DNA from 2 places in the Aequorivita sp. 609 genome. Region 1 is predicted to be linked to the other one. Evidence: riboswitches for the same ligand, from Rfam matches in the RefSeq annotation. Region 1 holds a riboswitch; the other holds the start of a gene.
The links. Region 1 has a riboswitch for S-adenosylmethionine ahead of H4O20_RS11985 (O-acetylhomoserine aminocarboxypropyltransferase/cysteine synthase family protein). Riboswitches for the same ligand answer to the same signal wherever they lie in the genome.
Positions count from the first base shown of each region.

Region 1 (15,244 bases):
AACTTTAAATTCTAATAGGGTTTTGTACCTCCAAACAAAACATTTGCAAAGTAAACACAATACAATGTTTTAAAGATAATTAGCCAACTATAATATTAGTTATCTTGATATTAAACTGTTATTATTTCTTTTACACAAAAAAAGTCCCAGAAATTTTCCGGGACTTTAAATGTTTTATAATACAATTAACTACACAACCATCCCGCTCCTATTTTATAAAATAGAATTGCCAAAGGTTAATGATGTTTAAAATCGTGTTCATCTTGTAATAATATAGTGCTAAGGTAAACATTTATGTATTGTTAAAAAGACTTAATTTGCCATTTTATTAAACTCTTTGAAAATTTCTACAATCTAAAAAGTTTAAATGCGTTCATTGTGTAACTTTGCTCAACTTATTTCAATATGTCTATTAAAGTAGAAAATATAACCAAAACCTACGGCGAACAAAAAGCGCTGAACAATGTTTCATTTTCAGTAGAAAAAGGTGAAATTGTTGGTTTTCTTGGCCCTAATGGTGCTGGAAAATCTACAATGATGAAGATTTTAACCACCTATCTTCCTGCTTCGGAAGGTGTTGCAATTGTAAATGATTTTGAAGTATCTAAAGACGATATTTCGGTTAAAAAGAGTGTAGGATACTTGCCTGAGCACAACCCTCTTTATTTAGATATGTACGTTAGGGAATACCTTCTTTTTAATGCAGGTATATATAATATTCCAAAATCTGAGGTTGAAAGTGTTATTGAAAAAACCGGGCTTACCCCTGAAGCAAATAAAAAAATTGGACAACTTTCAAAAGGATACAGACAACGTGTTGGATTAGCAAATGCACTGCTTCACGATCCAGATGTTTTAATACTTGACGAACCTACAACCGGTTTAGACCCTAACCAGTTGATTGAAATACGTCAGCTAATTAAGAATGTTGGGGAACATAAAACAGTGCTGCTTTCTACCCATATTATGCAGGAAGTGGAAGCTATTTGCGACCGTGTGATTATTATAAATAAAGGAGAAATTGTTTTAGACAAGAAACTCGCCGACCTTAAAAAGAACAAGCAACAAATTATTGAAGTAGAATTCGACTATCGTGTTGAAGATGTTGCCTTACAACAACTTCCCAAAATTGATAAGGTTGAGAACTCTATAGGTTTTGTATATCAGCTATACTTCAATACCGAACAAGATATGCGAGGAAAAGTTTTTGATTTTGCGCACGACAATGGCTTAAAAATCCTTCAACTGCATCAGAAAAACACAACCTTAGAAAAGCTGTTTACCGAACTTACTACTCAAAAATAAGCCTACCACGATATAATTCTTCAACTTCCACTACAGGAGGTTTATTTTTAGATATAACATCGCCTAAACCGACAATTTTTCCTTTAATTGATTGTTGAGGGTTTACCACCATTGGTCCCGTACTTCGGTGATATACATTTAAATTTTGAACTACTAAGTCTTCTGAATAAATTCTACAATCACTAGCATACAATCCAAAACTAGCATTTGTAGCTTTTCCACTTAAGTAAAACTTAGAAAGCCCATTTGCCGAAACTGTTAGGTTTTCTACCTCTAGATTAATTTTAAAATCGCCATTCGTATGATACTCATCTTCCATCCCAAAATCTTCCGAAAGCAAACTCAATTTGGGATATCTCAATACACCAATGCTCTCAGTTAAATACCCCGTACTACTGCGAATTTCAGTAAGATTTGGAGAGGTTACAAAAATTTTTGTCAGGCCGTAATCTCGAACTAGATTACAGGAATTGTGATTATAAATTTTGAGCACACCATCCACAACTGAAACCTCAACATCGCTTAACAAGTTTTCACCTGTTTCCACCACAACTTTTTGCTCTTCCCCTTGCTGTACGATAAGCTTTGTTCGCTGAGCAACTAGAACTTTGGTAAACTCGGGAACACCAACTTCAGTTTGTATTATATCTCCAGCGGTTTGCGTACAGTCCCAACCAGAATCTGAATTGCAGCTAACCGTTAGTAACACTATTAATAGATATGCTATTTTCTTCATTTTTTTCGTACTTAAAGCCTATACCCAATTCCAAATTCAACAGCTTCGGCCTTTGCCCAATGTGCGTGCAATGTTATTGCCGCAAACACCTTATCGTCAAAGAAATATCGTTTTAATCCTAATCGATTATAAACCCTATTTTCAAACTCATAAGGCCAGTAAACATAATACCCTAACTGACTTACAAAAGCAACTTTATTAAAACGCCATTCGTGACCAATAAAAGCCCCAACACGCTTATAATCTTCATCCCCAGACAGGCCGTCTTCAGGATAGGCTATTGAACGATATTTAATCAATTCTTTTAAAAACATTGAAAAGTAAATATCAACACCTGCTGTAAAGGTGCTTTTATAATTGATTCTTTTATCTACAAATGCTGAAATTACATAGAAAGGCTCCTGACCTAAACCTATTACATCACTTTCGTTTATACCAGTTCTAAAAGCAAGATTATATTTGAATTTTTCGGCATAAGTTCTACTAAGGGAATCTTCTTTTTTAATATACTCGGGAAATTCTTTGTAATCTAATTGATAGCTCAAACCTGCGTTTAATGCAAAGGTGTTGGTACTATTATTAGGTGCTTTTAAATTTGCATTACTGTAGTGAATGAGTGTGAAACCTGCGTGGAAACCTAGACCTTTCCAAATATTTTCACGCACAAAATTTCCTTTCAAAAAAGTTGAACTTAGCAAATGGCTTCCGTAGGCACTGTTGTTATAGTTTGTATCGGGGTTAAAAGGATCTGAGGCATAAGCAACTCCTTGTCCTACACGTAACATTAAATATCTGTTTAAAAAATACCAATTAAAATGGCCGTAAACACCTACAGCTTTGCCTAAAAATTCGTTGTGAAGATTTTGATGCGCTAACGTAAACCCCCAGTCTGGATAGTTATATCTACGCTGCCATTCATTAAAACCATAAGTTTTTCGATTAAAAGAAAGTATAAAACCCGTGGGATGACCCGTAATTACATGCTGAATATCGGAATTGTGTTCTAGAATAGTTCCGTAGAAAAAATCCGCTTCTAAGGAAACAGGCTTCAACTCTTTTTCTTGAGAAAAAAATGGAAGACTAATTAAAAGAACAGTAAATTTTAAAAGAAAATGCTTCATATTTTTTTTATCGGCGATAAAGATAAACTAAACTATAAACATTGAATTAGAGCATTTCTTTTCTTTTTCTCGCTTCTACCTTTACCGTTCACCCCTAAGCTTTTACAGAATATTAATTTGAAATAAAATTTAGAATGGTAAATTTTTTAAATCCACATTTCCCCCTGAAATAATAATTCCAATTTTCTTATTCTGAAATCTTTGTCTCTCGCGAAGCAGAGCAGCTAAAGCCACAGCACTAGAAGGTTCTACAACAATTTTTAAACGCTCCCAAATGAGTTTCATTGCTGAAATTATTTCGGTTTCTTCAACTCTGATTATGTCTGCAACCAAATTTTTAATAATAGGAAAATTAACATCCCCAAGAGATGTTTTAAGTCCGTCGGCGATGGTGTTTGTGGTTTTGTTGGACTCTATTTTTCCTGTTTGAAGACTTCGGAAAGCACCATCTACTTCAAAAGGTTCTCCACCAATAGTTTTACGATTCTTTCCGAAATATTTTACTGCAACAGAAGCACCTGCAATTAATCCTCCGCCCCCAACTGGCGCAAACAGATAATCTAAATTCTGATGCGTTTTTAACAATTCTAAAGCTGAAGTCGCATTTCCAAGGATTACATTTTTATCGTTTGAAGGATGGATAAAAGTTGCCGCAGTTTCATTTTGAATCCTCTCGGCTTCCTGCTCTCTGGCCATTGGTGTTGATTCAGATTCTGTGATGATTCCGCCATAACCTTTAACGGCCTCCTTTTTCACTTGGGGTGCGTTTTTAGGCATTACAATATATGCTTTAACTCCCAAGTTTTTTGCAGCTAAGGACAAAGCTTGTGCAAAATTTCCTGATGAATGCGTTACAACTCCTGCCCTTCTCTGAGCTTCAGACAGTTGAAGGATAGCGTTTACGGCACCACGCATTTTAAATGCACCCATTCGCTGAAAATTCTCACATTTGAAATATATTTCAGCACCTGAAACTTCATTTAAAAAAGCGGATTTTAGCACAGGTGTATTGTGAACGTATGGCTTCACACGTTCATAAGCCTCTTCTACTTCACGCTGAGATGGAATCATTTAAATGGAAATTAGATATAACCTAATACAAGTTTAGCTTAACCCTCTAGAATATTTAAATTCTTTCCATTTAACTCAATGCTATAAGTCACTTTTACCGAAGCCTCCATAGTTATTGAAACTGAACAATATTTCTCGAAGCTTAATTTTGCTGCGCGAACTGCTTTAGCTTCATCAATATCACCTTCCAAATAAAGTGTTACGTGAATAGCTTTAAATGGTTTTGCCTCACGAACTTCTTCGCGTTGACCTTCTACTTCCATTTTATAAGAAGTAATTTCTTGTCTTTGTTTTTTTAATATTGAAATAACATCAATGGCACTACATCCCCCAACACCCATTAATAAAAGCTCCATTGGGCTTGCGCCTTTGGAAGGTTCGTCGGTTTTACTATCGATGAAAACGGGAACGCCCGAGGCGCCTTTTGCTTCAAAAAGATAATTGTCGTTTATTCTGTTTAAGGTAACTTTCATGTTTTATATTTTATTTATCGTTTAATTAGAAATGACTTAAGGTTGTAAGACGTAGGAGGTAGGACTAATTTATACAGGATTTTTTTTGTCATAAGCCTTATGTCTTTTAGCGAAGCGGTCTTATGTCTTACGTCTTTTTCAATCTTTATCACTTATTCTCAAAATATCTCCAAAAACACCACGAGCAGTAACAGCTGCACCAGCTCCGGCGCCTTGAATTACAATTGGATTATCACCGTAACTCTCTGTGTATATTTCAAAAATTGAATCGCTTCCTTTTAAAGCACCTAACATGCTATTTTTAGAAACACTTACTAAACTTACATTTAAAAGAGCTCCCGTTTCCTTAGACAAATCGCCGTGCAAATCTGCTACATATCGAAAAACAAAGTCCTTTGGCTGGTTTTTCTTTTTAATTTGAAACGGAACATCCAACTCTTTCAATCTTCCCAAAAACTCTTCTTTTGAAACGTTCCGTAAATCCTTAGGAATTAAATTCTGAATTGTAATATCTTTCAATTCATTGTGCAAATCCAATTCACGCGCCAAGATAAGCAATTTCCTTCCAACGTCATTACCACAAAGGTCTTCCCTCGGGTCAGGCTCAGTATATCCTTTATCAATTGCCGATCTTAAAACTGAACTAAAAGTTCTATCAGACTCTGAAAACGTGTTGAATATATAACTTAAGGAACCAGAAAACACACCTCGAATACGAGTGATATTTTCTCCTGAAAGATGTAATAGTTTAATGGTATCTATCAATGGAAGTCCAGCTCCAACATTTGTTTCATATAAATAATGACGCTTTTTTGCAGTTAACTTTTTTCGAAGTTTTTGGTAAAACTTCAAGTTTAAAGTATTGGCAATCTTATTTGAAGATACCAAGTGAAAACCATTTTCAACAAAGGTTTCATAATTATGCACAAATTCAGCATCAGCCGTGTTATCAACTAAAATCAGATTTTGAAGATTGTGGTTTTTTGCAAAGGAAGTAACATCCTCTACGCAAAATTTTTGTCCAAATTCCTGTTTTTCTTCCAACCAGTTTTCATTTAAACCCTTTTGCTTAATCAAAACTGTTTTTGAATTTGCAACTGCGAAAATATTCAAATCTAAATCGCGCCTTCTAGATATTTCTTCCTTAGAGGATATAATTTGGTCTATTAAATGGCGACCAACATTGCCATGTCCGAAAATGGCAATATTTATTTTCTTCTTTTTTATATTATTTAAATCTATAAGGTTCGACACCTCGTTATCTAATACTTGAGTGCTCATAAATTTTTGTTTTATTAATTTCTTGCTTGTTTTACAGCAAGGCTTCTGAATTAAAGATGGGGTTCAGAATTTCCGCCAATTGTTCGTATTCTATTAAAAAAGCATCGTGTCCGTGAATAGAATTTATTTCAGAAAAATGCACTTTACTTTTTTTAGTTTTTAATAAAGAATACGTCTGTTTTATTTCTTCATTTAAATAAAATCCGTCGCTATCTATTCCAACCAAATGAATATCTCCTTCAATTGTTGAAGCTAATTGTAAAAACTCATCTTCAGATTGTAAACCGCCAGTCATCAATAAATGATTCATCAACTTATAGGCATGTAAATGAAAGCGGTTTTGCAACGTATTACCGTGATGAAGCAACCAACTTTCTACATTATACAATGAAGCAATTTCATTTAAACTTCTATTAAATTTTTGTTTAAGAGACTGTGGAGTTCTGTAAAATGTCATCGCGTGAATGCGTGCATCGTGAACAGGATTTTCTGAATTATTTAATAGTTGCTTTTGCACTCTGCATTGTGCAATTACCCAATCGGTAGCTTTCCAATCGGTAGCAATAGGGATTAACTTCTGAAATAATGCAGGTTTTAAAACTGCCATTTGCCATAAAATACTTCCTCCTAACGAACCTCCGATTCCAGCAAATACTGATGAAATTTTAAGTTGTTCTAATCCGTTTATAAACCAATTAGCAACATCGTAGTTTGTGATGACTTCATAATTTTTAATGAGATAACCGTCGTATCCATTCCCTGGAATATTGAATGAAAGAATGGTGTATTTATTAGTATTTATACATTTTTCAGGACCAATTAAAGCTTTCCACCAACCGTTTTCACCACATACATTACTGTTTCCTGTTAGCGCGTGAGTTACCAAAACAATTGGAGCTGAGCCTAATTCCCTCCCAAAAACCTCATAGGTTAAGGGAAGGTTCTTTAAGCACAAACCGCTTTGTGTGGTGTATTCTTTTATTTTTAGCTGTGTGATTTGAGACATTATCTTAGCTGTAAGAAGATTATTTTTATTTAAACCAATTGCTCTTTAAAAACTTCCTGAAACGCTTGTTCTAAATCAGCTTTTAAATCTTCTATATTTTCCAATCCCACGGAAAGTCTGATTAAATCTTGAGACACCCCAGATGAGGCTTGGTCTACTTCATTTAGTTGTTGGTGAGTGGTACTTGCAGGATGTATAATTAAAGATTTTGTATCGCCAATATTTGCTAAAAGTGAAAAAACTTTTACGCTATCAACTACTTTTTTAGCACTTTCATATCCGCCTTCTACACCAAAAGTTACAAGTCCGCTTTGCCCTTCTGGAAGATACCTTTGAGCTAAATTATAATACTTATTATCTTCCAAACCTGGGTAATTTACCCAAGCTACTTCCTTTCTATTTTGTAACCATTTCGCAAAATTCAGTGCATTTTCACTGTGTTTTTTTATTCTGATTTCTAAGGTTTCTAATCCTTGTAAAATTTGAAAAGCGCTAAACGGACTTAAAGCTGCACCAAAATCGCGAAGACCTTCCAGGCGAACCTTGGCAATAAAAGCAGCTTCTTTTAAAACATCAGCGTAAATCAATCCGTGGTATCCTGCAGATGGCTCAGTAAATTCAGGGAATTTACCATTGGTCCAATCAAAATTCCCAGCGTCGATTATAACCCCTCCGAGAGTTGTCCCGTTTCCGTTTATGTATTTTGTAAGTGAATGGATTACAATGTTTGCTCCGTATTCAATAGGTCGCAATAAGGCTGGGGAAGCAACGGTATTATCAACAATCAACGGGATTTTATTCTCTTTTGCTTCAGCGGCAATAGCTTCTATATCAAGAACATCTAATTTGGGATTTCCAATCGATTCGATAAATATAACTCTCGTATTTTCCTTAACGGCATTTCCAAAATTTTCAGGATTAGAAGCATCTACAAAAGTTGTTGTAATGCCTAACCGCGTTAAAGTAACATTCAGCAAGTTGAAAGTTCCGCCATACAAACTGCTAGATGCTACTATATGATCGCCAGCACGAAGCAGCGTCAACAATGCTGTTGATACAGCAGCTGCACCAGAAGCTGTTGTAACTGCACCAATACCGCCTTCCAAAGCTGCTAATCGTTTTTCCAATACATCGCAAGTTGGGTTGTTAAGACGAGAATAAATATATCCTGCATCGGAGAGATTAAAAAGATTCGCCGCATGGTCTGTATCTCTAAAAACGTAGCTGGAAGTTTGGTAAATTGGGACTGCTCTAGTTCCACCATTTGCGGTTACGTCGTGTCCTGCGTGCAACAAATTTGTTGCGAAATTGTGTTTTGTACTCATTTTTCTAATTTTTTGAGTTAATAAATAGATTAAACCAATCCCGAAATAAATTCGGGACAATAGAAAAATGTTAAAAAGAATAAATGAAAAGCAGCTTCAGAAAAGAAACTGACTTGTCGTTATCTATCATCAATCCTAATAATTCAGGATAGTTGTAGAATGTAGCACCTTCATTCCGGAGAAAGGGTTGCTAAGGCGTCATAGGGTCTATTCCCTCGGCCTTTCTTGATAACATTTCAATAAAAGTTTGAACTTTGTGTGTGCAAATATAGGGTCGGAAAAAATTAATAACCTAATTTTTTGTCAAAAATTTTTAAAACAAATCTTCAGTTCATTTTAATTCTATACTTTTGCAGCAGATAATTTAAGAGGAAAGATTTGACTGATTGCAACCTCCCTAAAAAATGCTAAAGGCAGTGAGAACTTCCCAAGGTCGCGACCCGTCAAATCTTTTTTTAAATAAATGACTTAAGACTATAAAATATAGGACTTTAGGCTATTCACATAAATGTATGTCATAAGCCATTAGGCAAGTCTTAAAACATTTTATTCTAGGTCGTTTTTAATGTTTTTTAAAAATTTAATACAGATTATGGCTTATTTATTTACATCAGAAAGCGTTTCTGAAGGACATCCAGACAAAGTTGCAGATCAAATTAGTGATGCGCTTTTAGATAATTTTTTAGCTTTCGACCCAGAAAGTAAAGTTGCTTGTGAAACCTTAGTTACCACCGGTCAGGTTGTTCTTGCTGGAGAAGTAAAAAGCAATACTTATCTAGATGTACAAACGATTGCCCGTGATGTAATTAATAAAATTGGTTACACTAAAGGCGCGTATCAATTTAGTGGGGATTCATGTGGGGTAATTTCATTAATTCACGAACAATCTCAAGATATTAACCAAGGTGTAGATCGCGAAAATAAAGAGGAACAAGGTGCTGGAGACCAAGGAATGATGTTTGGCTATGCTACCAAAGAAACAGAGAATTATATGCCTTTGGCATTGGATATCTCACACAAAATAATGTATGAATTGGCAGCGCTTAGAAGAGAAGAGGACGAAATAAAGTATTTGCGTCCCGATTCAAAAAGCCAGGTTACAATTGAATACAGCGATGACAATATTCCACAAAAAATTGTTACAATTGTTGTTTCTACACAGCACGACGACTTTGATGAGGACGACAAGGTTATGCTTAAAAAAATTGAAAATGACGTAAAGAAAATTCTTATTCCTCGCGTTAAGAAGCAATTCCCTGAGCACGTTCAAAAATTATTTAACGATGATATTACTTATCATATTAATCCAACTGGAAAATTCGTGATTGGTGGACCACACGGAGATACAGGCTTAACAGGAAGAAAAATAATCGTTGATACTTACGGTGGAAAAGGTGCTCACGGTGGTGGTGCTTTTAGCGGAAAAGACCCAAGTAAAGTTGATAGAAGTGCAGCTTATGCGGCTAGACATATTGCTAAAAACCTTGTTGCTGCAGGTGTAGCTGATGAGATTTTGGTACAGGTAAGTTATGCTATTGGTGTAGTAGAACCTACTTCAATTTTAGTAAACACTTACAACTCTAAAAACGTAAATCTTACTGATGGTGAGATTGCTAAAGAAGTGGCAAAGATTTTTGACATGCGCCCAGCTGCAATTGAAAAAAGATTAAAACTTAGAGAGCCTATTTATTCTGAAACGGCTGCTTATGGACATATGGGAAGAACTCCTCAAACCATCACTAAAACTTTTGAAAGCCCGTACAACGGAAAAGTAGAAAAAGAAGTTGAGCTTTTCACTTGGGAAAAATTGGAATATGTCGATAAAGTAAAAAAAGCTTTTAACATTTAACAAAGTCAGGTTGAGCTCTTCGACTTGGCTCAGGATAAACTAAAGTCGAAACCTATTACATTTATAGTTCTCAATTCTATAAAAATAAAAAAATCCCAAATTCCAATTGAATACTTTGGAATATGGGATTTTTTACTTGGTGCATTTAAGGTTTACATTCCTCCTTTTCTTTCTGGAGTTCTTGGCGTAGGCCACTTTTGTTGCTCGCCAGTTCGTTTATTAATTGGAAGGTTTATTTGCTCTCTAGAGGTAAACTCTGGATCTTCCGAAGCTTTATAAGCCATGATTGCAGCTAGAATAGCATTGTGTTGCACATCGTCAAAAACAATTTTATCGTAGGTATCTAAGTTGGTGTGCCAAGTATAGTTCCAATAACTCCAGCTTAAAGAGCTCAAATTAAAAGCAGGTGCACCCGCAGCTACAAAACTAGCATTGTCTGAACCTCCACTTGACGGCCATCCTGGAAAAGTTGTTTCAATATGCTTGCTAATAGTGTCTGGTACTGCAGCTAACCAACGGGAAATATAATCGTAAGAGTGTAAGAATCCTGCTCCGTTAATTTTAACAGCTCTCCCTGTACCGTTATCTTGATTAAAAGCTGCTTGCATATTTTTTACGATTTCTGGATTATCAGCAACAAAGGCAGAAGATCCGTTTAGTCCTTGCTCTTCACTTCCCCAATGCCCAGCTAGAATTGTGCGTTTAGGATTTGGGTACACTTTTTTCAAAATACGCATTGCTTCCATCATTACAAGAGTTCCAGTACCGTTGTCTGTAGCACCTGTTCCTCCATCCCACGAATCAAAATGAGCAGAAAGAATTACATATTCGTCGGGTTTTTCAGTTCCTTTAATTTCAGCAATAGTGTTGAAAGCAGGAGCTACACCTAAGTCTTTAGATTGTGCTATTATATTTATTTTAGGTTTATCACCATGCTCAACCATTCTATATAACATAGTGTAATCCTCCAATTGAATATCTACAGTTGGTATTTTCTTAGTACGCGCCGCAAAAATTTTGTTAGCGCCAAAACCTTTAGACCAATAGCTATCTATAATTCCAGCTGCACCTGCATCTTCTAATGCAGAAATAATACTTCTTCGGTTGTAGCCAGTTCTACTAATATTTTCATTCCAAGCCTTAGTTTGAGCTTCTCTTTCATTTTTCATTTTTTCAAAAGACTCTGGAGTTGCCCATTCTTCCCAGTTGTAATCAGGTCTTCCTGTGCTCTGTTTCATTGCAATCATCACAAACTTACCTTTTGCATTAGGAAGCCATTTTTGAAATGATATAGAATCTTTTACTTCTGGAAGAATAATACATTCAGCAGTAACACCTTTTTTTGATGTTCCAGGATTCCAAGCTAATTGAGTTCCGTTTAAAGATTGTACTCTAGGGTGAACCATATCTATATGAGTAATACCTCGCTCCCAAGCTTTCCATTCACCATACTGTTGATTCTCGGCAGATATTCCCCAAGATTTGTACTTTGCAACCGCCCAATCGTGTGCTTTTTGCATTTGTGGGGTTCCCACCAATCGCGGACCAATGTCGTCCATTAATTCGTGACCAAGAGTTTCTAGTTGTGAGTTTTCGTAAGCCTCCTTTAAAATGTTATCAATTACAGGATCTTTCTCTTGTGCAGAGATTGTAAAGCTTGCCGACATTAAAAAGGCAAGTGTCAATAGTTTTTTCATAATGAAGGGTTTGTGTTCGGTATCAAATTTTAAATGTAAAAGCTAAAACTACAATATATTTTATATTAAGAAAAGTTTTACAAACAAACCACAGAAATAGAAAATGCCCGATTCTAAGTATTAAATGATAGGGAAGGTCTAAAGTATTAAATAATATTGTGGTTTCTCGCTTTTTGGACAGCTTCAATCTTACTGTGTACCTGAAGTTTTTTGTAGATATTTTCAATATGTTTTCGCACAGTGCTAGGCGATAAAAAAAGATGCTCTGCAATTACAGTATAAGTCAAACCCTTACTTAATTGATCTAAAACCTCAACCTCACGAGCGGACAAGGAGATTTGTTCTTTATCTCTTAGGTTTTGAATATCGATAGGATTTCGAAGTAGTTTTAGAGTTTTCATAGCTATAGAAGGAGTCATAGCTGCACCTCCATTTAGTGTTTCAAAAATACCTTCGTATAAATCTTTGGGGTTAATTTCTTTCAGCAAATATCCATCGGCACCTGCTTTTATAGCGTTGAAAATATGTTCGTCATTGTCAAAGGCAGTTAGCATAATTATTTTGATATGCGGATATTTCTGCTTTACCATTTGGGTGGTCTCTATACCGTTTAAAACAGGCATTTCAATATCCATCAATATTAAATCGAGATTGTGGTTTTCCTGTAGTTTTGTAAGCAGCTCACTGCCATTTAACGAGGTGTGAATCACCGAAACATCTTCAAAAAAAGATAATTTTTCCTTTATGGCATGAATAAGGAAGGAGTTATCGTCAACAATAGCGAGTTTCAACATTATATTTTCGGTTAGTCGTTTAAAGATAATGAATTTAGCTCAAAAAAGACAACCGTAAAATAGGGCATTTGCCGTATTAATTTATCCTTCTGTAAATGGTTTTGCCAACCTCAGCAAAATAGAAGTTCCATTTTTAGAGGTTTGAACTTCAAGTGTACCATCAATCTCCCGGGCGCGTTTTTTCATATTATTAAGGCCGTTGCCCATATCGATTGTCTCGAGATTAAATCCTTTGCCGTTATCGGCAATCTCAATTTGGTACTGCTCACCTTCTTTTGAAATATTTACCTCGATTTCGTCGGCAAGGGCATATTTCAATGAATTGTTTACCGCCTCTTGAATGATTCTGTAAATATTCATTCCTTCAACAGACGAGAACACATGTGTTTCGTCAACACTTTCTTCAATGTTAAATGAGAACTCGGTATTTTCCGATGCATTTTTTGCTTGCTCAATAAAGTTTGCTATTCGCGCTTGTAAATCCTCAAAAGTTATTCTCTCTTTGTTCATCGCCCAAATGGTATCGCGGAGTTCATAAATGGTCTGGGAGGTAAAGACGCTAATAGCGCTAAGTTTGTTGCCAAGTTTTTCACCAATATCTGTAAAGCCGAATTTTAGGTTGTCAATACTAGATATGATGAAAGTGAGCTGTGCTCCAATATTGTCGTGAAGGTCTCGAGAAATACGCAAACGCTGTTCTTGCAGTTTATTCTGGGTTTCAATTTTTGCCAAAGCCGTTTTTAACTCACTTTCCTTTTGAAGTTGGTGGTTTTTAAGTTTCTGCTGATTATAGAGTAAATAGCCCAGCAGCCCGAGAACCAAAGCTAGGCCGAGACTGCCGAAAATAAAAGTATTTTTTCGGCGTACCTCCATTTCCTTTTCTGCTAGTTGGGCACGTTGTTGTAGAATTTCATTTTGCTTTTTTTCGGTATCATATTTTACCTCCATTTCTTGCAACGTCTCCATATTGGATTTACTTAAAACACTATCCTTAAAGGCTACATATTTTTTATAATATTCAAAGGATGGTCCAATTTCTTTTTTAGCTGCATAGTAATCTGAATAATTTAGCAGGGACATCTCAATGTCCTCGGCGGTTTGACTTTGTCTCGCGAATTGATAGGCCGAATCCAAATAAACATCAATCTCGTTCAATTCATTTTTGTCAAGCAAAACTTGAACAATATTGTTATAACTAGCACTTACTCCCGAAAAATTACCGATGGATTTTTCAATCATTGCAGATTTTTTAAAGTAATGCACCGCAGAATCTATCCTTCCAAGGTAATAATAGGCACCCCCAATATTGTTGACCGATTCAGCCATTCCTTTTTTATCATCCAAGGATTTCTCAATCGCAAAAGATTGTTTAAAATATAAAAGCGCCTCTTCGAATCGACCTTCAGATGCATGGATAATCGCTATATTGTTTTTAGCTTCTGAAATACCTTTTTTGTCAGCAATTTTTTTGAAAAATATAAGCGCTTTTTCGTGATACTCTACGGCTTTTTCATTCATTTGTAACATGCTATAGACCATCCCTATATTATTATTCACCGTGGCCTGCTCTTTTTCTAAGCCCATCTTTTCGTATATCCTATCGGCATAAATATAGTTTTCAAGAGCGTCTTCGTAATTGCCCAGTTTTCTATTTATTACCCCTAAGTTGTTTTGTGCCGAAGCTCTCACGAGAGAATCTGGACTGGCTTCGAAAGCCTCTTTAGACAATGACATCGCTAGTTCCAAGGCCCCCAAATCTCGCTGTACAATTCCTAGATTATTTTTAGTTTTTGCTATTTCAGGAATATACATACCATCTTGGGCTAATCGTAATGCTTGATTTAAAATCTTTACAGCTTCCTGAGGGGATTGTTTATAGATTGAGATAGCATAATCGTTAAGACTATCGATTTTTTTTGGTTGCGCAAATAAGTTAGCTTCAATAAGTATTAAACCAACGAAGCAAAATAAAAATCTAATCATATTTTTAAAGTTATTTCGGGCTGAATAATTAAAGCCTGCTCTAAATTATGAATTAAAAAATTATAATTATCCAATTTTTTTGCCCGAAGATCAATCTGGCTACTATGTAGCTCAATAGCTATATTTATTTTCTCCTTAATTTGTGAATGTATTTGCATAGCCATTTTGCGAACAATATAGTGCCACCATAACATTCCTGAAATAATTAGGGTAAGAATGGCAATAAAAAGAATTGTAAAATCTATTTCCATAGGATTTTTAATAAATAAAGATAAATCTTCTTTTGAATCAAACGTATAGGGCATCCGCCTTATTTGCCATGTTCAAAATAATTTAACCCCATGGATTCCCATGGGGTTTCAAAACCTTGAACGCTCCTCACCTCGTCCGTGGTTAAAAAAAGTTTTTGATTCCGTTTACTTTTTAAGATCGTATGCGAAAATTGAATTATTATCTGCTTTATAATACAGCAAACCACCTATTTCATCCACTATATATTCCGGTTGCTTATCCTTTAATACAATTTCTTTTTCTTTAGCACCAGTATCTCTACTAACTTTCACCAAGCCAACACCATCGTCAAGTTTAGTAAGTATAAATTGG
Region 1 covers NZ_JACJVM010000035.1:38,484-53,727, forward strand. Annotated here, with positions in the region: gene gldA (gliding motility-associated ABC transporter ATP-binding subunit GldA) at 406-1,305, shown strand; gene H4O20_RS11955 (head GIN domain-containing protein) at 1,292-2,041, opposite strand; gene H4O20_RS11960 (acyloxyacyl hydrolase) at 2,053-3,162, opposite strand; gene H4O20_RS11965 (pyridoxal-phosphate dependent enzyme) at 3,292-4,233, opposite strand; gene H4O20_RS11970 (OsmC family protein) at 4,272-4,706, opposite strand; partial or broken gene H4O20_RS11975 (aspartate kinase) at 4,845-5,924, opposite strand; gene H4O20_RS11980 (alpha/beta fold hydrolase) at 6,019-6,993, opposite strand; gene H4O20_RS11985 (O-acetylhomoserine aminocarboxypropyltransferase/cysteine synthase family protein) at 7,023-8,318, opposite strand; SAM riboswitch class I at 8,435-8,553, opposite strand; gene metK (methionine adenosyltransferase) at 8,911-10,167, shown strand; gene H4O20_RS11995 (M20/M25/M40 family metallo-hydrolase) at 10,320-11,864, opposite strand; gene H4O20_RS12000 (response regulator transcription factor) at 12,011-12,658, opposite strand; gene H4O20_RS12005 (tetratricopeptide repeat-containing sensor histidine kinase) at 12,740-14,641, opposite strand; gene H4O20_RS12010 (hypothetical protein) at 14,638-14,892, opposite strand; gene H4O20_RS12015 (PQQ-binding-like beta-propeller repeat protein) at 15,058-15,244, opposite strand, start outside.

Region 2 (15,244 bases), on a different contig from region 1:
TCGGGAATTCCACCTTTTAACGGTTGATATTCTAGAAAACGGTGCGTCATAATTGCTTCACCTGCTGTTGCTGTAAGTAATTGGTTACGCAAACCAATAATACCACGAGATGGAATTACGAATTTACAAACCATACGGTCTCCTTTTCCTTCCATACTCAACATTTCCCCTTTACGAATGGTAACCATATTAATAGCGGTTCCACTTACGGTTTCAGGTAAATCGATAGTCATTTCTTCAACTGGCTCACATTTTACACCGTCAATTTCCTTAACGATAACTTGTGGTTGTCCAATTTGAAGTTCATAACCTTCACGACGCATTGTTTCAATTAAAACTGAAAGGTGCAAAACGCCACGGCCAAAAACCATAAATTTATCTGCACTATCCGTCGGCAGCATACGCAACGCAAGGTTTTTCTCTAATTCTTTTTCAAGTCTTTCCTTAATGTGGCGCGATGTAACGAATTTTCCATCTTTTCCAAAGAAAGGTGAATCGTTAATAGTGAAAAGCATACTCATTGTAGGCTCATCAATCGCTATTGTTTGTAGTGCTTCAGGATTTTCCGCATCGGCAATAGTATCACCAATTTCGAAACCTTCAAGACCTACTAAAGCACAGATATCTCCAGGTTGTACTTCCGTAACTTTCTTACGGCCCATCCCCTCAAAAGTGTGGATTTCTTTAATTTTTGACTTTACAATTGAGCCATCTCGCTTCACTAAGGCTACTTGTAAACCTTCTTTCAATACACCTCTTTGTAAACGACCAATTGCGATTCTTCCTGTGAATGAAGAAAAGTCTAAAGATGTAATCAACATTTGTAGCGATCCCTCTTCAGCTTTAAAAGAAGGTACGTGTTCTAAAACCATATCTAATAATGGTTCAAGAGAATCGGTTGGTTTTTGCCAATCTGTACTCATCCAGTTCTGTTTTGCCGAACCATATACAGTAGGGAAATCAAGTTGCCATTCTTCGGCACCTAATTCGAACATTAGGTCGAAAATAGATTCGTGTACCTCATCTGGAGTACAGTTATCTTTATCTACTTTATTTACAACCACACAAGGCTTTAAACCTAGATCGATAGCTTTTTGTAATACAAATCGAGTTTGTGGCATTGGACCTTCAAAAGCATCTACTAAAAGTAATACTCCGTCGGCCATATTCAATACTCTTTCTACTTCACCACCAAAATCGGCGTGACCAGGAGTATCGATAATATTTATTTTTGTGTCTTTATAAACTACAGAAACGTTTTTTGATGTAATAGTAATTCCTCTTTCACGTTCAAGGTCGTTGTTATCTAAGATAAGCTCACCAGACTGTTCGTTTTCACGGAAAAGACTACAGTGGTGCATAATTTTATCAACCAGGGTAGTTTTACCGTGGTCAACGTGGGCAATAATGGCGATGTTTTTAATTTTCATAAACTTCCTCCTTTTTTTTGGAGGGTGCAAAAGTAGTGTTTATAAGTGGATTAGAAACAAAAGTTAACATTTTATTTTTATTTGAGCAAACAAGTTAATTTTCAATTATTAACATCAAATAATATATGCAATATATCAGAAGTGTAAAATAACTATCTTTACAGTGTTAAAAATAAAATATGAAACTTGAATTAATCCCCCATATAAAACACCTCAATTCTAACAACTTTTTCCTACTTGCAGGACCTTGTGCTATTGAAGGTGAAGAAATGGCAATGCAGATTGCCGAAAAAATTGTAAAAATTACCGACAAGCTTGAAATCCCTTTCATCTTTAAGGGAAGTTTTAAAAAAGCAAACCGAAGTAGGATTGATAGCTTCACAGGAATTGGCGACGAAAAAGCATTGAAGATTCTTAAAAAAGTATCCAACACTTTTAATGTACCAACAGTTACCGATATTCACGAAGTAAGTGATGCAGCAATGGCTGCGGAATATGTTGATGTATTGCAAATCCCTGCATTTTTGGTTCGTCAAACAGACTTAGTTGTGGCTGCTGCTAATACAGGAAAAGTTGTGAATTTGAAGAAAGGACAATTTATGAGTCCTGAGAGCATGAAGCACGCGGTTACTAAAGTTACCGACTCCAATAACGAGCAAGTAATTATTACCGACCGCGGAACGATGTTTGGTTATCAGGATATGATTGTGGACTTTAGAGGAATTCCTACTATGAAACAATACGCGCCAGTAGTTTTAGATGTGACTCACAGTTTACAACAACCAAATCAATCGGCTGGAGTTACAGGTGGACGCCCAGAAATGATTTCTACAATCGCAAAGGCTGGAATTGCAACTGGCGTAGATGGAATATTTATTGAAACCCACTTCGACCCTGCAAATGCAAAAAGCGATGGTGCCAATATGTTAAATCTAAATTTGCTTGAAAAATTACTATCAGATCTTGTAGCGATTAGAAAAACAATTAACCAACTATAACTGTAATCCTATTTAAGAATAAGGATTAGCTGCAGAAGCTATATATAATTTATAAATAAAATAAAGCGCCCTACCATCTCCTCAAATTGGTAGGGCACTTTTGGCTAAAAATCTTTATAAAAAAGACTCTTACATTTTATATCCAATTCTACGTAACAATTAAGCTATAAGAATTTAGATATGATACTTAATAACTCCCCAATTAAATAAGTATTCAAATATCAGTTTAATTACACATACAAAACAAGAGGTAAATCCCCCTAAATTTCCAATTAACCCCTGATTTTCAATATTTTAATGAAAAAATATACAAAGAGGTCCCTGCTTCACTCGGTCGATATAAACAAGAAGAAAGATATTTGGTCGATTCACTCGAATATTATTGTTCCTGACCTACTTTCATTGAGCAACAAAACATTCCTTTAAAATCAAACGCGAAGTTTTTAAAATAAAAAAGGCTGTCTATTAAAGACAACCTTTTTTTAGAATACTACATATTAACTCCCCAATTAATGTCTAGTGGTACAAAGGTGCTTCATTTGTAATCATCTTACAAGGGGGAAATCCCCCTATTTTTAAAAAAATGAGAATTTTTTATACTAAATAAACAAAAAGGAACATAAGCCATTAATCTTAAGAAGCTTAAAACTACGTATTACTTTGTCTAAAACACTTTTAGAGATTTAATTGTTAGAGTAAAATATTTTTTTGGATAGTACCTTTTTCCCTTAAAACCACTGAAAAAGTTTTTTAGCGGTAATAAATATTTTATTTTGCGAAGGATATCTGTTATTAGTTTTATGAATTCTGAAAGGGTCTTTTTTCTAGTTTTACTTCTAAGCTTTTATTCCTTGCATGCTCAAAGTCCACGTTACAAAAAATTTGGAGAACCCACTAGTCATGATTTTGCAATAAATAAATATAATCCTGAACCTGATTCTCCAGGTGTGATTTTATATGAATCGGGAAACTATTACGCTAAGTCTGTTGGAATTGGTATTTATCTTGTTAAAGAAGTTTATAGAAAGATTAAAGTTTTAAATGCTAAAAAGTTTAATTATACAGATGTAACTATTTCTTATTATGAAGGAAATGGCAGGTATAAAGAAGAAGTATTAGAATATGAAGCTATAACTCACAATGGCACCGACCAAAGCCATGTTCCCGAAAGTGCATTCTTTACTGTAGAGGAGTCTAATACTAGAAAATCATTAAAATTCACCTTTCCAAATGTTCAAGATGGAAGTATTTTAGAATACAAATACACAAAATTAACTCCGTTTTTTTATGACCTAGATGGGTGGGAGTTTCAACATGAACTACCTACAATTTATAGTTTGTTTCAAACAGTAATGCCTGTCAATTTTAAGTATAACCGTATATTATATGGTGATCAGCAATTAGTAATTAACAACACGGCCCTCAAAGAGAATGGTTTTAAGCTTCCAAATGATAAAAGAGTTGATTCTGAAGTTCACTTATTCTCAATGGAGAATGTTCCCTCTTTTAGCGAAGAAGAATATATGCTTGGAAAAAAAAATTACGTTTCAAGAATAGTTTATGAACCAGTATCATTTAAGAGTTTTAATGTTGAATGGAAAAAACAAGTTTTTACCCGAAATTGGAATGATATAGATAAGCTATTTAAAGAGGACGAGGATTTTGGTGATCAACTTGTTCAAAAAAACTATTTTAGAAGAAAATTACCAAAAGATATTTTAAATATTGAAAACGAACTAGAACGGGCTAAAGCTGTATATAGTTTTATTCAAAATGAATACACTTGGAATGGACAGTACTTTAACTATAATGTAAACGTAAAAGAAGCTTTCAAAGATAAATTAGGAAGTGTATCTGCTATAAATTTATCTTTAGTTAATGCTCTCGAAGCCGCAGGTCTTAAAGCTAAACCTGTGTTATTGTCTACACGTAAAAATGGCTTACCCACAAAAGTTTATCCGATACTTTCAAATTTTAACTATGTAATATCGGTACTAATGATAAACGATGAGTTTATATTATTAGACGCTACCAATAAGCAAGCACCTTTCGGTATAATTCCATTTCGCGCTCTTAACATTGACGGTCGGGTAATGGACTTTAACAAAGGCAGTTATTGGATGCCTATAAAACCTTATAATAAAAACATTCTATTTGCACATTCAAAAATTTCGGCCGAGAGCAACGGACATTTTAAAGGAGTAGTAAATCAGGCTAATTATGGCTATATAGGATTTGAAAAACGAAATGCTATTGAAGAAGTAACTCTTCAACAATACATAAAAAATCAAGAAAATAAAAGAGCTGGGATTGAGGTTGAAAACTTTCAAATAGAGGAGCTTAATAATATTGAGAAACCGCTTAAAGAGAACTATGAGGTAACTGTTGAAGCTGAAATAGTAGGCGACAAAGTAATACTTCATCCTTTTTTCAATAAAACCTATATTTCTAAAAACCCATTTAATTTAGATAAGCGAAATTATCCTATAGACTTTGGATTTCCATTTACCAATACCTATCTGGTTTCTATAGATTTAGGTGAAGAATATCAGGTAGAACACCTCCCTTCTAGTAGAAGCATAAAACTTCAAGGTGACGATGGCGAATGTTCTGTAACCTATATAGCTGATGGCAACAAAGTGAATATTCGTTTTAATATGAAATTAAATTCATATCGTTATGCTCCCGAAGCATACCCAGCCCTCAAAGAATTTTTTGGCACTATGGTTACCATGCTTAAAGATGAACCCATAATTTTAAAAAAAATATAATCCAACCATTCCTTATAATACCAATATGCCTTACTTCAAACACAGTATCCTAATTTTATTTTTATTTGTTTTCACTTTTACATTTTCACAAACACGAAAAACTGCGGTATTTGGCGAACCTACTTCCGAAGACTTCGAAATAAACTCGTACCATCAAGATCCTGAAGCAGCTGGAGTTGTTCTTTTTGAAAGCGCTAAGAATTATGTAGAACTAGTGGATAATCAGGTGAAACTAATTAAAGAGGTTCACGTAAAAACAAAAGTGTTTGACATTAGTAAATTCGATCAAGCGACAGTAAGAATACCATTTTACAACAAAAAGAATAACAGTGAGAAGGTCACTAAGATTACCGCGATAACCCATAATGGTGCTGTAAAAACATTTGTAAGTGATAAGGATATTTTTACTACAGATGAAACCCCCAAATGGTCGATTAAAAAATTTACTTTCCCAAACATACAGAACGGTAGTATTTTAGAATATACCTACCGAGTAGAATCTACTTACTTTTCAAATATTCGAGGTTGGAAATTTCAAGGACCACTTCCAAAATTATATGTAGAACTGTATACCGACATTCCTGGTAATTTTAAATACAATAGAACGCTTTACGGAAATCTACCTTTATATATTAATGACGCAATTAAATCTAAAGCCTGCTTCTCTATTGAAGGCTTTGATGTTCACGCCGATTGTGAAAAAGCGACTTACGCTATGATAAATGTACCAGCCGTAAAAGAGGAGAAGTTTATGCTTTCTCCCGACAACTATTTAGCTAGCATGAAATATGAGCTTATTGAATTTGTAGACTTTAACCGAACAGTTCACCGATATACCAATGAATGGAAAGATGTAGATAAACATTTTCAATATGATAAAGATTACGGACGACAACTTAAGCATTCCAAGTTTTTTAAAAATGAACTTCCAGCTTCCCTATTTTCAAAGCAAGATAAGGTGGAAAAGGCAAAAGACATTTACTACTACATTCAAAGCAATATGAATTGGAATGGGCGATATGGGTATTCGGAAGAAGTGCGCGTTAAAGATGCTTTTAATGAAAAATCTGGAAACAGTCATGAGATTAATTTCGCTCTATACAACGCACTTGATGCAGCAGGTCTGAATGTAAATACAATGCTTATTTCTACACGAGATTACGCCCTCCCTACAAAGCAATACCCTGTAATTGCCGATTTTATTTATGCAATTGTAGTCTTAGAAATTCAAGATAACAAGTACTTTCTAGATGCGACAGACAAATTCACACCCTTTGGCGTCTTACCCTTCCGCGCTCTTAGCACAGAAGGGCGTTTAATGGACTTTAACAAAGGTAGTTATTGGGAAAAAATCATTCCTTTTAACAAAAACCTGCATTATGTAAATATGCAACTTACTGCAGACGAATCTGGATTATTCACCGGGAAAGCAAGTCAAGTCTCTACAGGATATGTATCGGTTGTAGAGCGAAAAGAGTACAACGATTACAGAAAAGATATAATCGACAGAAAGAAACAAAGTAGAAATGAAAGCTTGGAAATTTCAGATCTTAAAATTGAAAATGAAAAAGACTTAGACAAGCCGTATAAAGAGACCTTTAAATTAGCGCTTCACGAACAGCCAATAGCAGATAATCTTTTTCTATATCCGTTTTTAATGGAAACATATTTTGGTGAAAATCCTTTTGTGAAAAGAGAAAGAATTTTCCCTATAGATTTTGGTTTTCCCGTAATGAACAATTACTTAATAGCTATAGATGTCAACGATCAGTATAAAATTGAAAAAGTTCCTGCCAATAAGATTTTAAAACTTCCAGAAAATGATGGCGAGTTTTCAGTGGTTTACGATGTTTCAGGGAGTAAAATAAATATCAGACTTAGCGTAAAGCTGAACAATCCAAGTTTTGCTCCAGAAGCTTATAAATCACTACAAGAATTTTTTACTGAACTAATTAAAGTTCAAAACGAAGAGCCTATTCACTTAAAAAGAATTTAACTTTCAATAGTAATAAACCACTATTAATCCCGATTTTTTTCTTGTATTTTACGAATTATTGCTGTTGAAGTACGTCTCGGTAGAAAGCGAGGAAGTCTAGATAGAAACCTATTAATTTTACCTGGAACTGCCACAACTTTTCCCTTGAGCATTGCTTCATAACCATATTTAGCTACCTCTTTAGGACATCCAATATTAAATTTAATTTTATTATTCGATACATCTGCACCATTTGAAACTACTTGTTGAAATGATGTATTGGTTTGTCCAGGACATAAACAAGTAACCGTAACCCCTGAACCCTTTAGCTCATTGGCAATAGCTTCTGAAAAGGAAAGTATATACGCTTTTGATGCATAATACAAAGACATTAAAGGCCCAGGCTGAAATGCTGCAAGAGAGGACATGTTTAAAATTTTCCCCTCACCTCTTTCAAGCATTCCTTTTAAAACTAACTTGGTTAAATGTGTTGTAGTCATCACGTGAAGGTTTAGCATATCCATTTCACGCTGCCAATCGGTATTGCTGAAAGTTCCAAATATTCCAAAACCTGCATTATTGATTAATACGTCTATAGGTTTGCCTTGAGTAGCTTCAAAAATTTGTTCTGCAACATTACTCTTACTCAAGTCCTTTACAATAAGTTGAATTTCTGAAGCGTATTGACTTGCGAGATTTTCTTTAGCTTGTTGCAGTTTGTCAGCATCAATATCTGCTAAAATTAAATCATACCCATCCTTTGCTAATAATAAAGCAAGTTCGTATCCCAAGCCAGAAGCAGCTCCTGTTACAATTCCTATTTTTTTATCTCGTTCAATAATTTAGAATTTTTTTTGCAATTATGTAAATGAGTATCTACTCAACACCATTTACATAATCTTTTAGGTACTCAAAATTTGAAGTAAGTTTTCCGTCGCCGGTTGTCATTTGCGAACGTTTCAAAATACCATCCTTATCGTTATTAAAAAACGCTGGTATTACGTGTTCAAAAAACATTTCGCCAAAACCTTCACTTGCATTTTTAGGTAATTCGCAAGGTAAGTTATCTACAGCCATTACAGCTATAGATCCAGGAGCGCCTAATTTAGTTTCACTTTCGGTTATAGGGTCATATCCATAAAAAGGGTCTGCGATTGTAGAAGCTCGAATTGTACAGGCAACAGGACCATCGATGTCACAAGAAACATCAGCGACAAAGTTGATTTTAAATTCAGGGTTTCTAGCATCTTCTCTAGTAAAAAGATATGGAGCATTATTTCCATAGAAGTGTCCAGAAATAAACATATCGCTCACTTTTGCATATTTCATAAAATCACTTTCATAACCTGAAGGATCTTTATAAAATTCCCTTTTATTGAACTCACCCCCATCTTTACGTTTATTGTATTCAGAAACATCAATCAAACAATAAACAGGCTCATCAAATTCTTTCGTAAGGTAATCTTCATCACTTACTTCACGAATTTTTAAATGGTCTAAAACTCTTTTTGCTCCTTTAGTTACTTTACCTGTTCCTGAAAGAACAATTTTCATATTCGGGATGGTAATTTTATCCAATTCTGCTTTTACAGCTTTTAAATCTGGCAGGTTTTCAACTTTAGGTAAATCGTATAAATTATCGCGTAAACCTAAGCCTCTAATACCATTATAAGCACCAACTAGTCCAGCGTAATAACCAAATCCAATTAATCGCTTATTAGATTTATTTACTATAGTTTCATGATCGAACATTTCTATATTTTTCTCCAACATAGCCTTTAATAGCTTACGATTATACGGCTGCTTTTTAATAGTATGACTGAAGTAGAAATATTTTTTATTAGGAATTAATGCCTCTACGGGAACTTCCTTTACACCCAACATTACATCTGCCTCTGACACATCCTCTAGAACTTCAAATCCTGCATTGCGGTAGGCCTCATCAGAAAAAATACGAACATCTGAAGATTCCACGATAATTCGTGCATCGGGAAACTTTTTTATGACTTCTTGACATTTTTCTGGTGAAAAAACTACGCGACGGTCTGGCGGATTCTTACGTTCTTTTATAATAGCAAAGGTTATTGGCATTTTGGTATATTTTTTGAACAAAAATGAGTATTGGAATTTATAAGAACGCAAATGTAATAGATTTCTTGTATCTTTGCACGTTAGTTAGTAGCTAGATAATAGAGAAAAAGTAGCGTAAACGTTGTTTATTTCTGTTAATTCTCTGAAAATCACTGACAAATAAATGGGGCCGACTGGTTTTGACAGCGGGTCTAATTGTATTGTAAGCATGCCGAGCGCTGGGATATAGCTCGTAAATATCATATTTCACACTTTTTAAACGGCGAGAATAACTACGCCCTAGCTGCATAATCCGAATCATAGTAGGATGTGCCTCGGCCCACAAGGTGGGCAAGCAGGAAGTCACTCAACGGCCTTGGTTTACGGCGGTTGATTTAGTGGCTTCGTAAAAGTAAACCTAGCGATGCTAGTGCTTTGATGGCATCGTGAAGCTCAAGTAAAGATAAGGAGTGCGTTGGTAGTTTTCGACCGGCAATCTCACGAAAATCTAAATGAAAACTAAGCATGTAGAAAGCATTATGGTTGCACGTTTGGACGGGAGTTCGAATCTCCCCGGCTCCACTGATCACTTAGAAAGTCACGCCGATAGGCGTGGTTTTGTTGTTTTATGAAGAAATTGAGCTCGCTCAAAATTTCAGAATAAAATTACAAAGCAAGGACGCAGTCCGTGGTTTTCTATTTGCAGGACTGGTGCCTATGGAGATCACATTTTTTATTGTAACCTCCCCGGCTCCACTGATCACATAGAAAGTCACGCCGATAGGCGTGGTTTTGTTGTTTTATGGAGAAATTGAGCTCGCTCAAAATTTCGGAATAAAATTACAAAGCAAGGACGCAGTCCGTGGTTTTCTATTTGCAGGACTGGTGCCTATGGAGATCACACTTTTTATTGTAATCTTTTCGGTTACACAATAAAAAAACTATTAAAATAAAAGTTCTAATGTTTAAGGCAGATACTCTTCAACCAACAACTTTACTCCAGTTGTAGCTTTCTCCTGTAGTACTAATAAATTTATACCTTTTTCCACATCAGGCTTTATATCAATATAAACTGTTTGAGCATCTACAGGAACAGACAGTAACAATGATCCCGCTGGTTGCACTACCATTGAAGTTCCAACAATAACAAACAAATCTGCCGTTTCAGCTATTGTAATGGCTTTCTCAATTTCAGCAACTTCTTCCCCAAACCATACTATATGTGGTCTTAATTGACCTCCATCGGCTGCCAAATCACCAAGTTGAATATCTTTAGTGTACGGGTAAATATGGTTTTTATCTTTAATACTTCTACATTTGGTCAGTTCACCATGCAAATGCAAAACATTTGTAGAGCCAGCTCTTTCGTGTAGGTTGTCTACATTTTGTGTAATAACAGACACTTCATACCTATCTTCTAATTCAGCAATTAATTTGTGCGCTAAGTTTGGTTGAGCTTTTTCAACCTCTCTTCTTCTTTCATTATAAAAATCCAATACAAGTTGTGGGTTTTTGTTAAACCCTTCTATAGAGGCTACTTCTTCAAGCTTATGGTTAGACCAGAGTCCGTTATTGTCTCTAAATGTAGGAATGCCACTTTCTTTACTAATCCCTGCACCGGTAAAAAATACTATGTGATGTTTGTGCTTCATAAGTTTGGTTTTCTATATAGTTATTACTTTTTGCCCATCTAATTTTATCTTCTTAACAAACGAGAATGATTTACCATCGTAAATAGCACTGTAATCTAAATCCCTTTTTAATAGCTCATCCTGAAGTAGCATTATATCGCTTTGCATTTCAATGCTGAAATGCGTTCGCCCAACGTACGTATTAAACAATTCGATAAGACCCATTTCGTCAAGTTCAATCAGTTTCTTCATATATTTTAATCTAGACTCTGGAATAGCCCCATGTTTCATTTTGATATTTCTTAATACAGATTGCTCTGCCTTCTGTACACCTATTTCTTTCCATACATTAAATTTAACGATTGGAAAATCAACCTCTCGAACCTCCTTCTCAACCTTTTCCTTATACCAGACGAAGTTCCCATCAGCATTTATTAAACTGCCTAACCAAGGAATATTTTTACAAGTAGGGTGAGGCTGATTAAGGTAAGGTGAATATGTATCTCCAGCACCATGTATTAACTCTTCATCAGCAAATACATAATCCCGTTTATTTACAAAACCCAAAGGGCGAAGCCGATTTTCAACAATTTGTATAAGGTTGTAAGGTGGAGAGACCATCTCAGCTACAACTAATAGTTTCCCATTAGTCTGTCCATTTAAATCAAACTTTGTCATAAAATCTTTCAATGTTCCAAACTTCTTGTTGACCGAGGCTACATTTATTATTAGACTTGAAAAGACGATGGGCATCTGGTCGTTATCTAAAAACTCTTGCCTGTTTTCCAATGTATTATTATTATTTCTCATAAATTCAAGTTTATTCCATCAAACAAATTTCATCACATTTAAATGCCCCATACTTTTTATAATACTGGCTTTCTCTATTCCACAATACAATATACTTAGCAAGTGTTTGAATTCTAAAAGAACCTTTACTCGAAATCAAACTAAATCCTTTTCCAGAGAATTTAAATTCTTCATCAAAATACCAAATCTCATAGGGTGATACATTGGTGAAATCTAATAAAGCCACGACATTCTCAGCAGGTAAACATAACAAATAAGGAAATCTATCTTGTGTAATGATTTCTGATACATCAATAAAATCTTTTTCTATAGAAGAGAAAATCACATCAATTGGTTGTGAGATTTTTGAATTGCTTAAATTGACATTAGTGGGATTCATATTATTTATTAATTATAAGTTGTGGAGGTGATAGTTGGTGGTAATCTTTCACCTTAATAATTCTTGTATTTTTTAAGGTTGCTATATATCGTTTAAACTTTCCTACATCCGTAAATGATAAACGTTCGAATTGTTCCTCCTTATTCCTTTGAAAAAGAAACCACCCATTTCTGGTATATCTTCAATTAAATCAAAAGCGAGACAGTCTTTAGGAAGATTTTCGAAGATTAAAGTGAACGAGAAAATTGTCCCAGGCTTAACAAAGCACCAGTTAGGATATACTGCGATATTTTCACTAAAAAGCATTTTAGACTTCCTTGCAGTCTGATGGCATTTTAGGTAAGTGTTATTCCAAATTCGCAATCTTTGAACATCGCGATATGGACCTAAATCGATATGAATAATTACCTGAGATTCCGTATCTGTTTGTGTAGCAAATTTTTTCTTTATCTCCTTGGCGATTTGAATTTTTGGGTCTTCTATTTCTAGGCTTAAATTTGGAATTCCAGAGCCTTCATTAATGTTTAAAATAGTGTCTTTGAAATCATTTGGAGTTTTATTAAACCTCCTAATAATTGCTTTACGAATAGCTATTAAACGTAAAGCTTGTAAATGTACGCCCTCAATATTGGCTGTATGCGCACTTTTGTAATTGTCTATGAGTTCTTCATCAGACAAGTTTTCAAAAACTTCTAAGAAGTTTGAGATATTCAGTTCTCTCTCTCTTCTGCTTGATAAAAGATGTTCCATAATAGATTTAATTAAAAAATTAAACCATTACAAAAAACAAATGAAATGTGTAGGATAACATATTTTTCCTGGACCGGCTCATCGTTTTAGCACCTTCGCCTGTTTGGGCAGGTTGCTGTTTCAATTAAGAAACTCGTAATGATACTGCATAAATACAATTTATTTTTAAATAAGACAAGAATAAATTATGATTTTATCAATAGACAATGAAACCAGTTTCATATAATACACATAGCTATAGCGGCGTATATAAATTTTTTGTGTTTTATTATATACTCAAAACCCAAGATAATAGTTGAGCCAGTTTGAAGTGCCGTTGCAGATATAATAAAGTATCTTGTAAAGTAAAAAATCACTTTTCAATTACAACAAAGAAGTGAGTCGCAAAATGTATTCAATAGAAACTCCAATCATCAACTTATTCCTAAGCCAATAACCGATTTCTCTAATAATCACCGAGTCGATATCTTAGAAATAAACTAAATTTTTATGACGTCAGATTTTCCTGAAAAAGAAATTGATCTAAAAAATTACTGCTTAGAAGCTTTTCTACTTCCTTCATACATTTCATAACGCACAAGTTTGGATTCTAATTTCCCGTTGAACAACTTAATTTTTCTCGAAGGACGAAGTCCAACAAACTTAAGCGCTTCCATATTTGAAGTAATCATCCAAGCCTGAGTTCCAGGATAGCCACGTTTTAATGTATTCCCGATAGAGCTATAAAACTCCTGAACATCATTCACAGATATTCTTTCATCATAAGGCGGGTTGAAAACCATATACAACGACTTTTCTCCCTGTTTTTCACTTTCAAAAAAATCTTGTTGTCTTACCTCAATAAATTCTTGAAGATTTGCACTTTTTATATTCTCCTTAGATTTATGAACAGCAACAGGATCAGAATCGAAACCATAAATTTTATGAGGGAAATCACGAACTTTTTTAAGAGCTGCTTCTTCTATTTTCTCATATAAATCTACATCAAAGTCTGGCCAAGTTTCAAAACCAAATTCCTCACGATTTAGATTAGGTGGAATATTACATGCTATCATTGCAGCTTCAGTCAACATAGTTCCACTCCCACACATTGGATCTAAAAAGTCACACTGCCCTTGCCAACCAGATAGCATTAAAATACCTGCAGCTAAAACTTCATTTATTGGAGCAAGGGTACTTTCTACTTTATAACCACGTTTGTGTAATGACTCTCCAGAACTGTCTAATGAGATAGTACAGATATTACGATCAATATGTACATTTATTCGTAAGGTAGGGTGGTCTAAATCTACATCTGGCCTAACACCTTCCCTATCTCGAAAACGATCTACAATAGCATCTTTGGTCTTTAAAGCGATATATTGAGAATGTGTAAATACATCTGAAAAAACAGTAGCATTAACTGCTAACGAACCTTTTACGTCCATATAGTTTTCCCATGGCATCTCATAAACTTTTTTGTATAAATCTTCTTCTGTGAAAATATTAAAGGCTGTAATTGGCTTCAGAATTTTAATTGCAGTACGGCAGCATAAGTTTGCCTTATACATAAAGCCAGTGTCTCCTTCAAAGGAAACATGTCGGGTTCCTAATTCAATAGAAGACGCTCCTAATTGACGAAGTTCCTGAGCCAGTAGCTCTTCCATCCCGAAAAGGGTCTTAGCTACCATTTTAAAATTCTTTACCATAATATATAATCAGTTTTACTGCAAAAATACAGTATTTTAGCAGTGCGAAACGATAACTATGCAAAAAGAAAAAAACAATTGGTACGCTTCCTGGTTTAACACGCCATATTACCATATTCTCTATAAAGACAGAGACCACAGAGAAGCGGCGTTGTTTATGAACACGCTTACTAATTATTTAAAATTAAAAGAGAACGACAGTATTCTAGATCTGGCCTGTGGGAAAGGCAGACATTCAAAATATTTATATCGACAAGGGTTTAATGTAACAGGAGTAGATCTTTCTGAAGAAAGTATTGCTTATGCTAAACAATACGAAAAACCCAGGCTCCATTTTGAAGTCCACGATATGTGTTTACCATATCCCAAAAAGTTTGACGCTGTATTTAATCTTTATACAAGTTTTGGTTATTTTGAAAAAGAAGAAGATAACTTAAGAACAATTAAAGCAATAAAATCTGAATTAAAATCGAATGGATATGGGGTTATAGACTTTTTAAACGTCGATTTAGCTATAAAAAAATTAGTTCCTTCAGAAAAAAAAGAAATTGGTGGAATTTTATTTGATATTGAAAAATATGTTGAAGATGGTTATATCATAAAAAATATCCGATTCAATGATGAAGGAGATGACTATTATTTTACTGAAAGAGTAAAAGCATTAAGATTAGAAGACTTTCAAGACTACTTTGAGAAGGCAGGAGTAACGTTAAAAGCAGTTTTTGGAGATTACAAACTCAAT
Region 2 covers NZ_JACJVM010000004.1:61,789-77,032, forward strand. Annotated here, with positions in the region: gene typA (translational GTPase TypA) at 1-1,430, opposite strand, end outside; gene kdsA (3-deoxy-8-phosphooctulonate synthase) at 1,610-2,428, shown strand; gene H4O20_RS02410 (DUF3857 domain-containing protein) at 3,280-5,199, shown strand; gene H4O20_RS02415 (hypothetical protein) at 5,225-7,195, shown strand; gene H4O20_RS02420 (SDR family oxidoreductase) at 7,219-8,016, opposite strand; gene H4O20_RS02425 (NAD(P)-dependent oxidoreductase) at 8,051-9,259, opposite strand; RNA gene ssrA (transfer-messenger RNA) at 9,431-9,829, shown strand; gene H4O20_RS02435 (Sir2 family NAD-dependent protein deacetylase) at 10,210-10,896, opposite strand; gene H4O20_RS02440 (hypothetical protein) at 10,909-11,685, opposite strand; gene H4O20_RS02445 (hypothetical protein) at 11,696-12,064, opposite strand; gene H4O20_RS02450 (hypothetical protein) at 12,167-12,814, opposite strand; SAM-I-IV-variant riboswitch at 12,866-12,961, opposite strand; gene H4O20_RS02455 (class I SAM-dependent RNA methyltransferase) at 13,345-14,502, opposite strand; gene H4O20_RS02460 (bifunctional 2-polyprenyl-6-hydroxyphenol methylase/3-demethylubiquinol 3-O-methyltransferase UbiG) at 14,561-15,244, shown strand, end outside.
Region 2: it holds a riboswitch for S-adenosylmethionine, as region 1 does, so the genes downstream of both, H4O20_RS02450 (hypothetical protein) here and H4O20_RS11985 (O-acetylhomoserine aminocarboxypropyltransferase/cysteine synthase family protein) in region 1, are expected to answer to the same signal.